2 regions of the Stappia sp. TSB10GB4 genome follow, and region 1 is predicted to be linked to the other one. Evidence: predicted binding sites of a transcription regulator. Region 1 holds the regulator's gene; the other holds the start of a gene.

The links. Region 1 encodes LexA, which represses DNA repair genes until DNA is damaged. Its sites were predicted from a motif close to TGTTCNNNNTGTGTTCNG; they were not measured.
Region 2: recA (recombinase RecA) is a predicted target of LexA. The motif match lies at 6,226-6,243, and genes of this name have one in related genera.

Annotation. Positions count from the first base shown of each region.
Region 1 covers NZ_FYAV01000037.1:18,118-26,825, reverse strand. Annotated here, with positions in the region: gene trpD (anthranilate phosphoribosyltransferase) at 1-71, shown strand, start outside; gene trpC (indole-3-glycerol phosphate synthase TrpC) at 64-873, shown strand; gene moaC (cyclic pyranopterin monophosphate synthase MoaC) at 877-1,410, shown strand; gene glp (gephyrin-like molybdotransferase Glp) at 1,444-2,658, shown strand; gene lexA (transcriptional repressor LexA) at 3,099-3,815, shown strand; gene TSB10GB4_RS07090 (ComEC/Rec2 family competence protein) at 3,970-6,864, opposite strand; gene gltX (glutamate--tRNA ligase) at 7,075-8,505, shown strand.
Region 2 covers NZ_FYAV01000054.1:12,856-21,563, forward strand. Annotated here, with positions in the region: gene TSB10GB4_RS13665 (cell surface protein) at 1-209, shown strand, start outside; gene TSB10GB4_RS13670 (DUF6384 family protein) at 297-1,235, shown strand; gene TSB10GB4_RS13675 (hypothetical protein) at 1,312-2,760, shown strand; gene TSB10GB4_RS13680 (hypothetical protein) at 3,115-3,609, shown strand; gene TSB10GB4_RS13685 (inositol monophosphatase family protein) at 3,874-4,656, shown strand; partial or broken gene TSB10GB4_RS24050 (zincin-like metallopeptidase domain-containing protein) at 4,817-4,915, shown strand; partial or broken gene TSB10GB4_RS24055 (IS256 family transposase) at 5,703-5,817, opposite strand; gene recA (recombinase RecA) at 6,362-7,441, shown strand; gene TSB10GB4_RS13700 (hypothetical protein) at 8,146-8,427, opposite strand; gene alaS (alanine--tRNA ligase) at 8,678-8,708, shown strand, end outside.

The DNA of each region.
Region 1 (8,708 bases):
ACAGCGGCAGCGCGCGGGCGCGCCTTGCCCGGCTCGTCGACGTGTCGAACGAGGCCGGCGCCGATGACTGACATCCTGGAAAAGATCGGCGCCTACAAGCGCGAGGAGATCACTGCCGCCAAGACCGCCGTGCCGCAGGCGGAGATCGAGCGGCGCGCTGCCGAGGCCGATGCCCCGCGCGGCTTTCTCAAGGCCCTGCGCGCCCGCAAGGCGGCCGGCGCGTTCGGCCTGATCGCCGAGATCAAGAAGGCAAGCCCGTCCAAGGGCCTGATCCGCGCCGATTTCGACCCGCCGGCGCTCGCCCGCGCCTATCAGGCCGGCGGGGCGGCGTGCCTTTCCGTGCTGACCGACACCCCGTCCTTCCAGGGCGCGCCGGAGTTCCTGGTCGCGGCCCGCGCCGCCACGGCGCTGCCGGCCCTGCGCAAGGATTTCCTCTACGATACCTATCAGGTGTTCGAGGCCCGCGCCTGGGGCGCCGACTGCATCCTGATCATCATGGCCGCCGTCGACGACGCGCTCGCCGCCGACCTTGAGGCCACCGCCCTCGGCCTCGGCATGGATGTGCTCATCGAGGTGCATGACGCGGCCGAGCTGGAGCGCGCGCTGCGCCTTACCTCACCGATGATCGGTATCAACAACCGCAACCTGAAGACCTTCGAGACGCGGCTGGAGACCAGCGAGGCACTGGCCGGGATGATCCCGGACGACCGTCTCGTCGTCGGCGAATCGGGCCTCTTCACCCCGCAGGACCTTGCGCGGATGGAGCGCTGCGGCATCACCACCTTCCTGATCGGCGAAAGCCTGATGCGCCAGGACGATGTCGCCGGCGCGACCCGCGCGCTGCTGGCGCGGCCCGGCCTTGCGGCGGAGTAGGCCATGGCCGACAACCCTTCTGGCGACCCTTCCGGAGACGCTTCCCCGCGCTTGACCCATCTGGACGAGAGCGGCGCGGCCAACATGGTCGACGTCTCGGCCAAGGACGTGACCTCCCGCGAGGCGCGGGCCGAGGGCCATGTGCGCATGAAGCCGGAGACGCTGGCGCTGATCCTCTCCGGCTCGGCGAAGAAGGGCGACGTCATCGCCACCGCCCGCATCGCCGGCATCATGGCCGCCAAGCGCACCCACGAACTGGTGCCGCTCTGCCATCCCTTGCTGCTGTCCAAGGTCGCCGTCGACATCGTGCCGGACGAGGCGCTTCCGGGCCTGCGCGTCACCGCGATGGCCCGCGTTTCGGGCCAGACCGGCGTCGAGATGGAGGCGCTGACCGCCTGTTCGCTCGCGTGTCTGACGATCTACGACATGGCCAAGGCCGTCGACCGGGGCATGACCATCGGCGGCATCCGCGTTGTCGCCAAGTCCGGCGGCAAGTCCGGCGACTGGACGGCAGCGAGCGAGACGCAACCAGGCTGATATGAGGCCCGGCTAGAATGGGGCATGGCTGACATGGCGCTGATCTCGGTCGACGAGGCCCTGTCGCGGTTACTCGCCGACGTCAAACCGCTCGGAGCAGAGACCGTGCCGCTTGCGCGGGCCAACGGCCGCGTGCTCACCGCCGACCTTGCCGCGACCCGCACCCAGCCGCCCTTTCCCGCCTCCGCCATGGACGGCTACGCGGTGCGCGCGGCCGACATCGCCGCCGTTCCGGCGACGCTCAGGCTGATCGGCGAGGCCCCGGCGGGGCGCGCCTTTGCGGGTGCCATCGGGCCGGGCGAGACGGTGCGCATCTTCACCGGCGCGCCGCTTCCCGAAGGCAGCGACACGGTGCTGATCCAGGAGAACACGAATCGCGCCGGCGACACCGTCACGGCGCTGGAAAGCGCGCCGCTCGGCCGTTTCGTGCGCCCCGCCGGGCTCGATTTCACCAAGGGCGAGGTGCTGCTCGCCGCCGGAACGCGGCTCGACTATCGGCGCCTGGCGCTGGCCGCGGCGATGAACCATCCCGCTCTGGAGCTGCGCCGCCGGCCGAAGGTCGCGATCCTCGCCACCGGCGACGAACTGGTCGAGCCGGGCGAGCAGCCGGGGCCGGACCAGATCATCGCCTCCAACCATGCCGGCATTGCCGCGCTCGTCGAGGATTGCGGCGGCGAGCCGCTGCAGCTCGGCATCGCCGCCGACCGGCGCGAGCACATCGCCGGCAAGATCGCCGAGGCGCGCGCGGCCCGGGCCGACATTCTCGTCACCCTCGGCGGGGCCTCCGTCGGCGACCACGACCTGGTGCAGGAGGTCCTCGCCGCCGCCGGCATGGACCTCGGCTTCTGGCGCATCGCCATGCGGCCGGGCAAGCCGCTGATGGCCGGCCGGATCGAGGACATGCGCGTGCTCGGCCTGCCCGGCAATCCCGTCTCCAGCCTCGTCTGCGGCGTTCTCTTCCTGCGGCCGCTGATCGAGGCCCTGCTCGGCCGCCCGCCGCGCCGGCGCGACGCCGAGCTGCTGCCGCTGGCCGCCGATATCGGCGGCAACGACCAGCGCGAGGACTATCTGAGGGCCTGCATCCTGCGCGCGGACGACGGCGCGGAGCGCGTCGCCCCGTTCGAACGGCAGGATTCCTCGATGCTGGCAACGCTCGCCCGCGCCGATGCGCTGGTGGTGCGCCCGCCCCACGCCGCCCCCGCGCCCGCCGGCACGCCGGTGCCGGTTCTGCGCCTGCCGCAGGGCTGACGCGGCCGACACGGCGCCCGAACCTGGCCCGAGCCGATCTCGTAAACCATTGAAAAGAGTAGGGTTTCCTGCGCGCCTGCGCCGCATCGAGGGTGAGGTTCGCGCCGGTCGTCTCTCGCCGGACGCAGGACATCTCGACCTGGCGCGGCCTTGGCGGGCGGAATCGCTTGTGGAACAAGGCGGGAACGGTTAGACTGCGTTCATGATTTGTACATGGGCTTGAGTCGCGATGGGCGGCTCCCTTGGTGGTGCTCCATGCCCTTGCACGGCCACCAATAAGGGGTGCGCCCGACGATGGCGGCGGAAACGCTCGCTCCGACGGCATGATCCGAAGGCGCGAGCCGACGGCGCTCGACCACACGACGCAGGACGTCATGGGTTTTGGAACTTGGCGGCGCTTGCGCCGAGACGTCTGAACCGGAACGGGGGGACCCACGCGCATGTTGACGCGCAAGCAGCACGAATTGCTCCTGTTCATCCATGAGCGGCTGAAGGAGACCGGCGTTCCGCCCTCCTTCGACGAGATGAAGGACGCGCTCGACCTGCGCTCCAAGTCGGGCATCCACCGGCTGATCACGGCGCTGGAGGAGCGCGGCTTCATCCGCCGCCTGCCGAACCGCGCCAGGGCGCTGGAGATCATCAAGCTGCCCGAATCCGTCTCCCCCGGCCTTGCCTCGGCGCGCGGCCAGGGCTTCTCACCCTCCGTCATCGAGGGCTCGCGCGGCAAGCTGCCGCCGGTCGAGGCCGCCCCCGCGCCGCCGATGCCGGCCAATGACAGCGTCGAGATCCCGGTGATGGGCCGCATCGCCGCCGGCGTGCCGATCGAGGCGATCCAGACGCACAGCCACACCATCGCCATGCCGGCCGACCTGCTCGGCACTGGCGATCACTATGCGCTGGAAGTGCGCGGCGATTCGATGATCGAGGCCGGCATTCTCGACGGCGACACGGTGGTGATCCGCCGCTCCGACAGCGCCGACAGCGGCGACATCGTCGTCGCCCTGATCGACGACGAGGAGGCGACCTTGAAGCGCCTGCGCAAGAAGGGCGCCTCCGTGGCGCTGGAGGCGGCCAATCCGGCCTATGAGACCCGCATTTTCGGGCCCGGACGGGTGCGCATCCAGGGCAAGCTGGTGTCGCTGTTCCGCCGCTACTGAGGGCGGACCCAGGGTGGGCGGGCCACGGCTGAACGGGCCGAGGCTGGGGCCCACGTTGAGAGAGCCCTTCGGCGCCGGGTCGGCGTGCGCGTTGCGGAGGCGGATCATCGCCCGTTGGGCGTGAGTCCGGCGGCAGTTGGGCGGCAGTTGGGCGTCATTTCGGCGTCCAGGGCCGGCGTTGGCCGTAGCTCGGACGCAGCGTGATCTCGAGGTCAGCGGCGACGTCGACGGGAGACCCCCGGTGGTCCGGAGAAGCCGGGATCGAGACGGGAATCGAGGTCGGGACGGAAACTGGGGCTGGGACTTGGACTGGAACTGAAACTGAAACTGGGACCGCCGCTGACGCGAGGCCGGCCCCGGTTGCGGCGCCGGTCGCTCTGGCGGTTGCCGCACGGGCTGGAGCGACACTGCCGGAGGCCGCGGATCCCGCTGCCGCGCCAGTCGAGGTCACTTTCGAGGTCGATCTCGGTGTCGTTGTCGATATCGTTGCCGACGCGCGGGACGGTGGATGCATGCTGAAAGGCGGTGACCGCAGGCTGAAGTAAAGCGCGACGGCGCCCTCCCGGGCAAGCCGTGCCCCGTCGATCACCACCCGCGCCCGGCACCCGGGCGGGGCGTTGAGCGCCGAGACGATGATATCGACCTTGCGGCAGTCCTCCTCGAAGGCGGCGCTGTCCCGCACCAGCGATACCAGCAGCGCCGGCGGACCCTGCGCGGCGGGACTGGGCCTTCCGCCCGCCTCCGTTGGCCCGTCTGCGGGTGCAGGCCGTGCGCCGGGCACCTGTGCGGCGGGCGACGGCTCCGGTTGCCCCTGTGCGTGCGGGCCCTGCAAGGGTGGAGCCTGTCCTGGCCGATCCCGTTTGGGCAGACCCTGCGCGCGCGGGGTCTGTATGGGCGGAGCATGGGCGGGCGGGCCCTGTATGGGCCATCCCTGTATCGGCGGAGCAAGGGCGGCGGGCGGGCCCAGTCCCGGCGGACCATGCGCCCGCAGCAGGCAGGCCATGTCGTCGCAGCGCATGTCCGCGCGCGCGATCCGCCGCTCGCGGTGATGGCGCGCGCCGACCCCTTCCGCCCGCAGCCAGACCTCCGGCAGGAAGCCGCTCGTCCGTCCCGACACCCGCAGCACTCCAGCGGCATCGCGCAGGGCAAGCGTCCCGCCATTCGCCGAGACCAGCATGTCCGGCTGCCGGTGCACCGTATAGAACAGCACGGAAGCGGCGAGCGGGACCAGCGCGGCGCGGCGATAGCCGCGCGGCGCAAGGCAGGCAGTGAGCCCGGCCGCCACCACCGCCAGCGTGCCGGCGAGCGAGGGCGCTCCGATCACCCCGTCCTCCGGCGTCAGCTCCTTCACCCATTGTGCCATGGCGACGACCTGGTCGACGCCGGCCCCCATCGCCAGCAGTGGCAGGAGCTCCAGCCCGAAGGGCAGAAGCAGCAGCGACAGCGCCGCGAAGGGCATCACCACCAGCGTCACCACCGGCATCGCCAGCAGGTTGCCGAGCGGTCCCAGCGGCGCGATCCGGTGGAAGTGATAGGCGCCGATCGCCCCGGTCGCCACACCGGCGATCAGCGAGGTCAGCAGCAGGCCCCAGATCCACCCCATCGCGCCCGCCGTCGCCCGCGGCAGCAGGCCCCGGCGCGGCACCTCGTGCTGCTCGCGCGCCAGCCGCCGCCGGGTCAGCTCCTCATAGGCCGCGACCAGCGCGATGACGGCAGCAAAGGACATCTGGAAGCCGGGATCGAGCAGCGCCTCGGGCATGACCGCGAGGATCACGAAGACGGCGATCGCCACGTTCCTGAGGGTCAAGGCCCGCCGGGCGAAGATCCGCCCCGCCAGGACCAGCGCGATCATCAGAAACGCCCGCTGCGTCGCGATCGAGCCGCCGGAAATCGTCAGATAGAAGGCCGCCGCCAGCAGCGCGGCCAGTGCCGCGACGGCCTCGATCCGGGCGCCGTGGACAAGGCGGGGCGACAGCGCCAGCGCGGCGCGCACGACAAAGAAGACGGAACCGGCGAACAGCGCCATGTGCAGGCCGGAAATCGCCAGGATATGGGCGAGGCCGGCGGTCCTCAGCGCCTCCGTCACCGGCTCGGGGATCAGCGAGCGGTCGCCCGTGATCAGCGCGATGGCGAGCGCCGCCGCCGGCGTCTCGCCGAGCGCGGCGAGGATGCGCGCGGCAATCGCCTGGCGCAGGCCGGCGACCTCGGCCTTCGCCCGCAAGGCGAGCGGCGCCGGTCCCAGATCGATGCGGCGCGGCGCGCCGAAGGCAAAGCCGCTGGCGCCGATCCCGTCGAAAAACGCCCGGAAGGCGAAATCATAGCCGCCGGGCATCACCGCCGGCGCCGGCGGCGCCAGCCTTGCGCGCAGCGTCACCGCCTCGCCCACCCGCGGCAGGTCGGGCGGCGCGGCGCCGCGCAGCGACACCCGGACGCGGCGGGGCGTCGCCTCGGCCGCCAGCCGCTCGGCACTCACCACTTGCAGCACCAGCCGCACGCCGCGCCCGGTGCGCTCGACCTCCTCGACGAAACCGCTGACGGTGAGGCTGCGCGCCCGGTCGATCACCGGCGCTGCGACCAGCGCGGTGCGCGCTGTCCCCGCCAGCAGCCCCGACAGCACGAGGGCCAGCACCAAGAGCGGCAGCGCCCCCGCCCCCCGCCGCCCGGCGAGCCGCCAGCCCGCCCAGGCCAGCAGCGTCGCCGGCGCGACGACCAGCACCTGCGGCTCCGCCGGCAGGCGGAAATAGGCGGCAATGCCGAGGCTGAAGGCGAGCGCGGCGAAGGCAAGCCCCCGCCCCTGCGCCAGGCTTTCGCGGCAGGCGGCGGCAAATCTTGTCCCCGCCCCCTCTTCCTCGTGCCATCCTGCGCGAGCCGCCCGGCGACGGGCGAGCAGGGCCGCGAGCGGCGGCGGGGCAAGCGCAGGCCAGCGGCGCGGGTCTCCCCGGCCGCCGCCTCGGCTGCCCTGCCGCTCCGGCAGGGCGTCCGGCAGTGCCTCCGGGAGCCCGCCCGGCGGCACCTGCCTGTCCTCGTCGCCCTCGCGTTCCCGGGACACCCCAGCCGCCCCTCCGCCCTGGCCGCGCGCTGCCGATCTCTCGGGCATTGGTGGCGCGCCGCCGCTGTGCTACACGGTCGCCGACCGTGCCAGGACCGAAGCGTTGCATTGCAACCGACCTTCGCGCAAGACGCGAAACGGCACCGATAATTCCGAAGGCTGTCCGGACGCACCGCGCCGGCTCCGCCACCGATCACGAGGCCTTGTTGAATGAACTCTCCCGTCGTCACGCGCTTTGCGCCCTCCCCGACCGGCTATCTGCATATCGGCGGCGCCCGTACGGCGCTGTTCAACTGGCTCTATGCCCGCCGCTTCGGCGGCCAGATGCTGCTGCGGATCGAGGACACCGACCGCGAGCGCAGCACCGACGCGGCGATCACCGCGATCCTCGACGGGCTGACCTGGCTCGGTCTCGACTGGCAGGGCGAGGCGATCTCGCAGTTCGCCCGCGCCGCCCGCCACCGCGAGGCGGCCGAGAGCCTCGTCGAGAAGGGCCTCGCCTATCGCTGCTACGCAACGCCGGACGAGCTGACGGCGATGCGCGAGGAGCAGCGCGCCAACGGCCTGCCGCCGCGCTATGACGGGCGCTGGCGCGACCGCGATCCCTCCGAGGCCCCGGCCGGCATCAAGCCGGCGATCCGCCTCAAGGCGCCGGTCGACGGCGAGACGGTGATCGAGGACAAGGTGCAGGGCCGCGTCGTCTTCCCGAACAAGGACCTCGACGACCTGGTGCTGCTGCGCTCCGACGGCACGCCGACCTACATGCTGGCCGTCGTCGTCGACGATCACGACATGGGCGTCACCCATATCATCCGCGGCGATGACCACCTGACCAACGCCGCCCGCCAGACGCTGATCTACCAGGCGCTCGGCTGGGACGTGCCGGTGATGGCGCATATCCCGCTGATCCACGGACCGGACGGGGCCAAGCTCTCCAAGCGCCACGGCGCCCTCGGCGTCGAGGCCTATCGCGCCATGGGCTACCTGCCGGCCGCCATGCGCAACTATCTCGCCCGCCTCGGCTGGAGCCATGGCGATGCCGAGATCTTCTCGACGGACGAGATGACCGGCTGGTTCGATCTCGACGCCATCGGCAAGTCGCCCTCGCGCTTCGACTTCAAGAAGCTGGAGAACCTCAACGGCCACTACATGCGCGCCGCCGGCACGGACGAGCTGCTCGCCGACTTCACCAGCTTCCTGCCGCATGCGGAAAACGCGCAAGGCCTGCGCGACTGGCTGCAGGACCCGGCGCATGTCGAGATGTTCCGCGCCGCCCTGCCGGGGCTGAAGGAGCGCGCCAAGACCTTGGTCGAACTCGCCGACAGCGCCGAATACCTGTGGGTGCAGCGCCCGCTCGCCATGGACGAGAAGGCGGCCGCGCTGCTGGAGGCGGACGAGGCGCGCAAGGTGCTCGCCGACCTGCACGCCCGCCTGTCCGCGCTCGATAGCTGGGACGCGGAGACCACCGAGGCGGCCGTGCGCGCCTATGCCGAGGAGACCGGCCTGAAGCTCGGCAAGGCGGCGCAGCCGCTGCGCGCGGCGCTGACCGGCCGCGGCACCTCGCCCGGCATCTTCGATGTGCTGGCCGTGCTCGGCCGCGAGGACTCGCTCGCCCGCATCGCCGACCAGGCCGCCGCCTGAACCAGGTGCCCGGCCACCGGCCGGGCGCCGTTCCCCGCGAGCGATGACGGTTCCCCGACGTCGCCCGCAGCTTCACCTGAACCCGGCGTCACCCTGTGACGAAAGCGTTAGGGAGGCGCGCTTGCGGGGAGCGGACAAATGGGATACGCAACATTCGACCTTTCCTCCCGCCGTGCGTCCGGCACACTCCAGCCTCTCCTGGA
Region 2 (8,708 bases), on a different contig from region 1:
TCAAGGCCGGCTACGGCCCCACCGTGCAGGCCGCTGCCGTCAAGAAGCTGGTCGACTCGGTCATCAACTTCCAGGTCCATTCGCGCGAGATCATCAACGAGATGCGCGTCATGTCGACGAAGAACTCCGAAGAGATCCGCGACGCGGTGGAGGACGGCAAGCGCCGGCTTGCAAAGCTCGCCGCGCAGGGCAACATGCTCGGCGCCTGAGCCACCCGCAAGGGTACGGTATGATCACGACCGGTCGCGGGCTTCCGGGGCCGGTCCCGCCGCAACGGGCCGCAGGGGAACGCGTGCATGGCCTCCGACACCGCCTCGACCAGGGCGCCGCTCGACGAGTTGATGATGGCGATGGACGTGGTCGACACGCTGCGCCACGACGAACGCATCGCGCTGAAGGAACTGGGCTCGGACGAACGCGATGCCGCGATGATCCAGCGGCTGCGGGAGATCTATACGAGCCAGGGCATCGAGGTCTCCGACCGGATCCTGCGGGAGGGGGTGGAGAACCTCAAGCAGAACCGCTTCGTCTACAGCCCGCCGGCCGTCGGCTTCCAGCGGTTGCTGGCGCTGGTCTATGTGACGCGGCTGCGCTGGGCCAAGGCTATCCTGATCCTGCTGCTGCTGGCGGCGGCGGCGGTTCTTGCCTGGCGCTTCCTCGTCGTCGCCCCGCGCGAACAGGCTGCCGAGGCGCTGCGCATCGAACTGACGCAGACCCTGCCGACGCGGATCGCCGAGACGGTGCGCCGCATCGGCGAGGTCGCCGAGGAAACGGCCGCGCGCGAGCAGGCGGCGACGCTTGCCACCGCCGGCCAGGCGGCGCTCGCGGCCAACGACGCGGGCGCGGCGCGCAAGGCGCTCGCAGACCTTGCCGCGCTGGAGGCGCGCCTGTTGCAGGTCTACGACATCCGCATCGTGTCGCGTCCGGGCACGCCGACCGGCGTCACCCGCATCCCCGAGGCCAACACCTCGGCGCGCAACTACTACCTTGTTGTCGAGGCGGTGGCTCCGGACGGGAGCGTGCTGCCGCAGAACGTCACCTCGGAGGAGGACGGGGCTCGCAAGACCGTCACCATCTGGGGCCAGCGGGTGCCGCAATCCACCTTCGACGCGGTGCGCCGCGACAAGGAGGAGGACGGGATCGTCAGCAACCCGGTGCTTGGCGTCAAGGCGCGCGGCCGCCTGCAGCCGGAGTGGCGGGCGCAGGTCGAGACGGGAGCGATCACGCAATGGTAGCCGAGGCTGAGGGTGCCGAGGCGGCGGCCGGCGGGACACCGGCCGGCATGCGGGATACGGCAGGGGACAGGTTTTCATGGTGAGCGGACGTCAGACCCTCGGCTCCATCGAGCGGGCGCTCGGCGAAGTCCGGCAGGAGGAGGACCTTCTGCGGCGGCGCATCGACGACGCCATGCGCGAGATCAACGATCTGCGCACGGTCGAGCTGGAGGCCTTCCGCGAACTTGCCCGCTTCCGCCTGCGCGAAGGCGGCGACAAGGCGTTCGGCCAGCGCATCGACAAGGACGAGGCGGAAGCCCGGCGGCAGTTGGAGCAGCGCGAATTGGCCTTGTCGGCGCTGCGTGCCCAGCACGACACGCTGGTCCGCGACATTGCCGCCCTCACCGAGCAGCGCCGCCGCCTGACGCGCGAGCGCGATGCGGCGAGCGACCGGCTCGACGGCATCCTTGCCGCGGTGGACGAGAAACTCGCCACCGATCCGGACTACACCGCGCAGCGCGCCGCGGCGGAGGCCGCCACCCGCACCGCCGAGGCGGCGCGGGCCAAGGCGCGCCAGGCGCAGGAGGACCGCGCCACAAAGAGCAAGGCCTATGAGGCCGACGCCCTGTTCCTCTATCTGTGGAAGCGCGGGTTCGGCACCTCGTCCTACCGTTCGGGCGGCATCATCCGCATGCTCGACCGCTGGGTGGCACGGCTGATCCGCTACGACGACGCGCGTCCCAACTACGCCATGCTGGTGGAGATCCCCGAGCGGCTCGCCGCCTATGCGAGCGACCGCGAGGCGGAGGCGCAGGCGGAGCAGGCGAAGCTCGGCAGCCTGTCGCGCCGGGCGGCGGCCGAGGTCGCCGGCGAGGATCTGGCCGCCACCATCGAGCGGGCGGAGGCCGAGATCGAGGACACCACCGCGGCGCTGGAGAAGCTGGAAGCGGAGCTGGAAGAGCTGGCAAAGCGCGAGCAGCCCTATCTTTCCGGCGAGGATTCCGAATTCCGCACCGCCGAGGAGGCCTTGCTGCGCTCGCTTCGGTCCGAGGAACTGTCGACCCTGTGGCAGGAGGCGCTGGCCACGCCTTCGCCCGAGGACGAGCGGATCGTCCGCCGGCTGCAGGATCTCGATGCCCGCATCGCTTTGCTGAACAGCACGACGGAGGACGACCAGCGCAACCTGCGCGATCTCGGCCGCCGGCGCGACGAGCTCGCCAAGGTGACGCGGCAGTTCCGCCAGAAGCGCTACGACACCTGGGATTCCACCTTCGACGACGACAGCCTGACCGGCGTGCTGCTCGGCGAACTGGCCAAGGGCGCGCTGTCGGGGGCGGATTACTGGGCGCGGGCCGAGAAGTCGCGCAAGCGGCGCAAGCGCCATGGCGGCGGCGTCGGCTTTCCCGGCGGCATCGGCCTGCCGGGCTCCATGGGCGGCTCGGGAGGGAAATCGGGAGGCGGCTCAAGCGGGGGCTTCGGTGGCGGCGGCTTCGGCAGCGGCGGCTCTTTCGGCGGCGGTGGCTTCAAGACCGGAGACACGTTCTGACCGGCGACACGTTTTGACTGGCGGAAGGTTCGCCGGACCTGACGGGCGCCTGTCCCGGCCATAGCGCTCCTCCCGGCGGATTGTTGTCCGACGAGACGCCGTTTCCGGCACACTTGTAGCCTGCGACCTGGGGCCGGAGCCGGAAGTTGCATTTTTGCCTGCATCGGCGTCGCAGTTGCGGTCAGGCCCATTCGCCGGGGTGCCGGCCCCCGCAGTCTTTGTTAACCTTGCTGGCGCAAGCTTGCGCTTGCGCGAAAGTTCCGCCGGTCCCCCTCCCGGGGCCGCCCGGATGTCCCGCCCGCCGTCCAGCCTGTCTGGGGGCGGGCCGTTCCAGTCTGCTTGGGGAATGCCGTAATGCTGTTCCGCCTGACCCTTGTCCTTCTTGCCGCCACGGCCCTTGCCTCCTGCCAGAGCCAGCGCCGTGTCCCGGTGACCCCGGTGGAGCCGCAACAGGCGGTGCTGACGGTGCCGGCGGGGGCCCAGTCGATCAGCGTCCGGGCCAATCCGGAGACGATCCGCCAGACCATCGTCGCCAATGCGACGGAGCGCGGCACGCCGATCGCCCAGAACCAGCCCAACATGGTGGTGCTGGAGCGTACGGTGACGGAGCCGAATCCGGCGCTCGACAGCGAATTCGGCCCGTCGGACAACGGCCCGCGCAGGTTCCGCATCCGCGTGCGCTTCCAGGGCACGGACTGCGACACGCTGGTGGTGCAGGACGTCGCGGTGATCAACAATGCCGGCACCGCGCTGGAGCAGGTCTTCACTCTCACCCAGCCGCAATACAACCCGCGCGACAGTCTTGTCGGCCTGAAGTCCAAGGCGGAAGCCGGCGGCCGCTGTATCTGACGCCGTTTCATCTGACCGGGGCGCCGGGGATCCGCCCGGCGACCTGTCGCCAGCGGCGGCTCCGCAGGCCTGTCTGCGGCACTGCCTGCGGAGCAGGGCGCCCACCGGCGGCCCGCACCAGGCTCTCGGGCCGACGCGCAGGAGCAACGCCGAAGAGCCGCATGCGGGAGAACTCCCTGTTGTTGGAGCCCCAATGTTCACGCCTACCCGTCATTCAGCCGTTACCGGGCGAAGGCTAAAGGAGCCATTTTCCGAGAGGTAGCGATGCACGAACTCGATCACATCCTTGCGGCGGCCCTGAACCTCGCCGAGTCTGCGGCGGGTCTCTCCGCTCAGGCGTGGCACAGCGACCTGGCGGTGACCTACAAATCCGATGGCTCATCGCTGACAGAAGCCGACCTGTCCATCGAGACGATGTGGCGGGAGCGGATACGGCAGCAGTTTCCGTCTCACGGCATTCTTGGCGAAGAATACGGTTTTGAAACCGGGAGAAGCGCTTTCACATGGGTTCTCGATCCGATTGATGGCACACGCCAGTTTGGAACCGGACTCTTGAACTTCGCGTCGCTGATCAGCGTATGCCGTGACGAATCTCCGGTTCTGGGGATCATAGACATGCCTGTGCCAGGCGCGCGCTATGTCGCCGCAGAGGGGAAAGGCACGGTCTTCAGTGGTCGGCTCGTTCGAAGCAGCGGGAGGCGCGAACTTGATGAAGCTGTCATCAGTCTGGCAAATCCCGACAGTTTCAGAGGCGACAGCGCCTCGGGGTACCGACAGTTGTTGTCGACCGGAAGGTTGAGGGTGTTCGATGGCGGGGCACCCGCCTACGGCGGACTTTCACGTGGCCTGATAGATATCTGCCTTAATGGAGATGATCTGGATGCGTACGACATCTGCGCTTTGTGCCCGGTTGTACAGGAAGCAGGCGGCGTGATCTCTGACTGGAAGGGGCGGCCCCTGACGTTGACGTCCAGTGGTGCCATCGTCGCATGCGCATCGCCAGAGCTTCACTCAGTTGTCTTGGACCAGCTACTGCTACCGGTGTGAACGGCAAGTTCCACAGGCTTCGTCGCTTTCCATGAACTGGATTTTGCCGAACCGCCACATGGCCGAACCCCGGCAAGCCCGCCACCGAACTCGGCCATGCGGCATAATCCGGCTTACGGCATAATGCGTCTTATGCCGATATCGGCATAACGGTGACTCGACCCGGCATCCATCGCGCCTCGACCGGGATCTTGGTCGCAAGAAGCGGGGCGATGAAGGCTACGCAATGGAGGGGTTGGTCGCCGAACTCGGCGCCGCCGATGCGCAGCGCGCGGCGGATTCTCTCGGGGGCATGCAAAAAGCGCCAGCGGCGACACGCCGCCTCTCTCCCGCGTCCTCCCGGACGGCGCGCCAGCGCCGCGCCGGGATCGGGGAGCCCCCGCGCCAACGGTCTCACACCTGAGTGTTGCCACACACGCCCTCGGCTCCCCGGTCCGGATCTCGCGTTGCTCGTCCGGGAAGACGCCAGGAGAGGTTGGCCATAAGCAAGGGCAGAAACGATGCGCGGGCCGGTGCCTCACACACAGGCTGTCGTTCCGGTTCCGGCGAAGCCGGAGACCGGGAACCCGTAACCACAGGTCGTGCGGATCGAGCCGTTGGGCTGGCCGCAGAAGACCGGAGGCCTCCGCTGCTGCAAGACCGTCCGCCCCGGGATCGACGAGCCGAGGGCGTTCGCGGCAGCGGTGCGCCGGCCGCAGGCCAAGCTCCTCTCTTCCCCTCAAGGGGGAGGTGTCGGCGCCGCCGGCAGAGGGGGGAAAGCGCCAGCGGCGACATGCCGCCTCTCTCCCGCGTCCTCCCGGACGGCGCGCCAGCGTCGCGCCGGGATCGGGGAGCCCCCGCGCCAACGGTCTCACACCTGAGTGTTGCCACACACGCCCTCGGCTCGCCGGTCCCGGATCTCGCGTTGCTCGTCCGGAAGACGCCAGGAGAGGCCGGCCGTAAGCAAGGGCGGAAACGATGCGCGGGCCGGTGCCTCACACACAGGCTGTCGTGGTTGTGGGCGTCAAGTTCTGCGAATTGGGGCGGCCGTGAAGCTGATCATGCGGCCTACGGAGTTCGAGCTTCTTGTTCTCTCTGAGGTCGTCCATGTTGAGGTATCGGTTGGCCTCCATCCAGTTTTCGTTGGTCTCGACGGCGCGCGCGCACAAGGCGCAGATATGACGGCCGAGAAAGCGGCCGACGTGCCCGGCCGCTGCTGCGCCACTTCGGGCAAGGCAAAGTGCGTCTGGGGGCAAGGCAAAGTGCGTCCGAGGGCAAGCCGCCGCCTATCCGGGCTCGGTTCAGCCTCTTCCGCTGTTCTCACCAACCGTTCCTGTCCGTGCTGCGTGGTCTCTGTGCTGCGTTGTCTCCGTCTCGCGCCGGGTCCTGGGTGCTCACTCGATACCTGCTCCCGTCTCCGATCTGCTGCCCGGCCGCAGTCCGCCCGCATCCCTGCGCGCCCTTGTGCGAAGATCCGGTCGGACACGGGCCGCTGCCGTCAGCGCCGGCTGCGACAAGCGACCCGGCGCTGACGGAAGACCAAACCGATTCTCCCGCCGCGGTGGCGCGCGGGGACACTCGACATCCTATCGGAACACAAAAGGAACACTATCCTATAAATCGAGTTCTATCAATAGCTTGATCTCTCTTGTGCAATGAGAACAAAACTGGTACAAAAGCGCAGTTTGAATCGCCGGGCGCGGCGTGAAATAAGGATGGTAGCCTCATGGCACAGAATTCACTCCGCTTGGTCGAAGGCATTCAGATGGACAAGAACAAGGCGCTCGACGCCGCCCTTTCGCAGATCGAACGCGCCTTCGGCAAGGGCTCCATCATGAAGATGGGCCAGGGCCAGGTGGTCGAGGTGCAGACCGTGTCGACCGGCTCGCTCGGCCTCGACATCGCGCTCGGCATCGGCGGCCTGCCGCGCGGCCGCATCGTCGAGATCTACGGGCCGGAATCCTCCGGCAAGACGACGCTGGCCCTGCACACGGTTGCCGAGGCCCAGAAGAAGGGCGGCATCTGCGCCTTCATCGATGCGGAGCATGCGCTGGATCCGATCTATGCGCGCAAGCTCGGCGTCAACATCGACGAGCTGCTGATTTCCCAGCCGGACGCGGGCGAGCAGGCGCTGGAGATCGCCGACACGCTGGTACGCTCGGGCGCCATCGACGTGCTGGTGGTCGACTCGGTCGCGGCCTTGACACCGAAGGCCGAACTCGACGGCGAGATGGGCGACAGCCTGCCGGGCATGCAGGCGCGGCTGATGAGCCAGGCGCTGCGCAAGCTGACCGCCTCGATCTCGCGCTCCAAGTGCATGGTCATCTTCATCAACCAGATCCGCATGAAGATCGGCGTGATGTTCGGCTCGCCCGAGACGACGACCGGCGGCAATGCGCTGAAATTCTACGCCTCCGTGCGCCTCGACATTCGCCGGATCGGATCGATCAAGGACCGCGACGAGGTGGTCGGCAACCAGACCCGCGTCAAGGTGGTGAAGAACAAGCTCGCCCCGCCGTTCCGCCAGGTCGAGTTCGACATCATCTATGGCGAGGGCGTCTCGAAGATGGGCGAACTCATCGATCTCGGCGTCAAGGGCGGCATCGTCGAGAAGTCCGGCGCCTGGTTCTCCTATAACAGCCAGCGGCTCGGCCAGGGCCGCGAGAACGCCAAGCAGTTCCTGCGCGACAACCCGGCGCTGGCCGACGAGATCGAATTGGCGATCCGGCAGAATGCCGGGCTGATCGCCGAACGCATCACGGATCCCTTCTCCGAAACCGACGACGACGGCGCCGCCGACGATTGATATGATGCCGCCCGGCTCTTGTGCCGGGCGGCTCGCCTGACATGTGCCGGACAGGCATCCTAGAGCCCTTTCGGCCAATTCGAAGTCAATTCTGCTTCTCGATTGGAGCGGCGATCCGGCGTCGAAACGGTCGCCGCGCGATACCTTCGCATCGGGCAAGACCGGTTCGGCGTCGGGTGCCCGCCAATGTCGGGCGCCCACCAATGTCGGGTGCCCGCCAATCGGAAGCCCTGCGGGACGGGCGATTTTGCGCCAATTCCGGCGCAAAGCCCCTTGTCCGTCTCCAGATACGGCCTGCGTGCCTTTGCTTGACCTTGTCACAAAATCGCTCCGTCAGAATGGCTCCGAATTGGCCGAAAGGGCTTTAGCCGCATCAAGTGGGTGCGGGAACCGGAGCGCAACATCGGCGCGGAGAAAAACGCCCTCCAGCCGTGTCTCGTCGCGGTCGCTGTCCTTGGCCGGCGAAGGGCGGCATGACGGGGGGGTGCATGACGGGTGGGTGCATGACGGGGGGATTGAACTCCGGCCATCTTGAGCGTCAGCGCCGTGGCATCACCGCCGTGAAGGCGCCTCGCCCGGGCCGCCAGTCTCAGGTGATTGCCCTTGAGTGGCAGCCGCCGGCCTCCGTCCCCTTTGACTTCGCCCTTGGTCCTTGCCCCGGGCGCCTTGTCCTCGCGTCGTGGACATGCGGGGCGTGTCCTTCGTCAGCCGGACGCCTGCGCCTCCTCGATGTCCTTGACGACCTGCTCGATCAGGGGGCGCGACTGATCCGTCACGGCTGGCCAGGTGCGCACGCAGGTGACGAGTTCGCGCTTCTCCGCAGCCGTGATCTCGTGCGCGGTCAGGGTTGCGATGTAGACATGCGGCGGAGGATTCTTGCGGAAGCTCGAGATATAGGTCCGTGTCCCGGACCAAAAGCGGTTCTTGCATTCCCATCCCATGGCACATCTCCCGTTTCCGGTGCGGGTCTTCTGCGTGACAGCCATGCCGCGACTGTTCCACATCGGGCACACGGTTTCCATGCAGGAGAGTACGCAGGTCGGCGCCTGTACCGTACCGGGTGGGGCGGGTGCCTGATCAGGGAAGGCAAGCCGGGGCGCGGTGCGGGCGATACTGGACTTGTCGCCGGGGCAAAGCTAAAAGCGGCTCGAGATCTTGGACATGGCAGGACTTGGCGGGAACGCTGCGCGAGACGTCGCGGCAGGGTCGTCAGTCCAGGGAGCATTGGACGGCTTTATGAGCGGCGTAAACGAAATCCGGACTACCT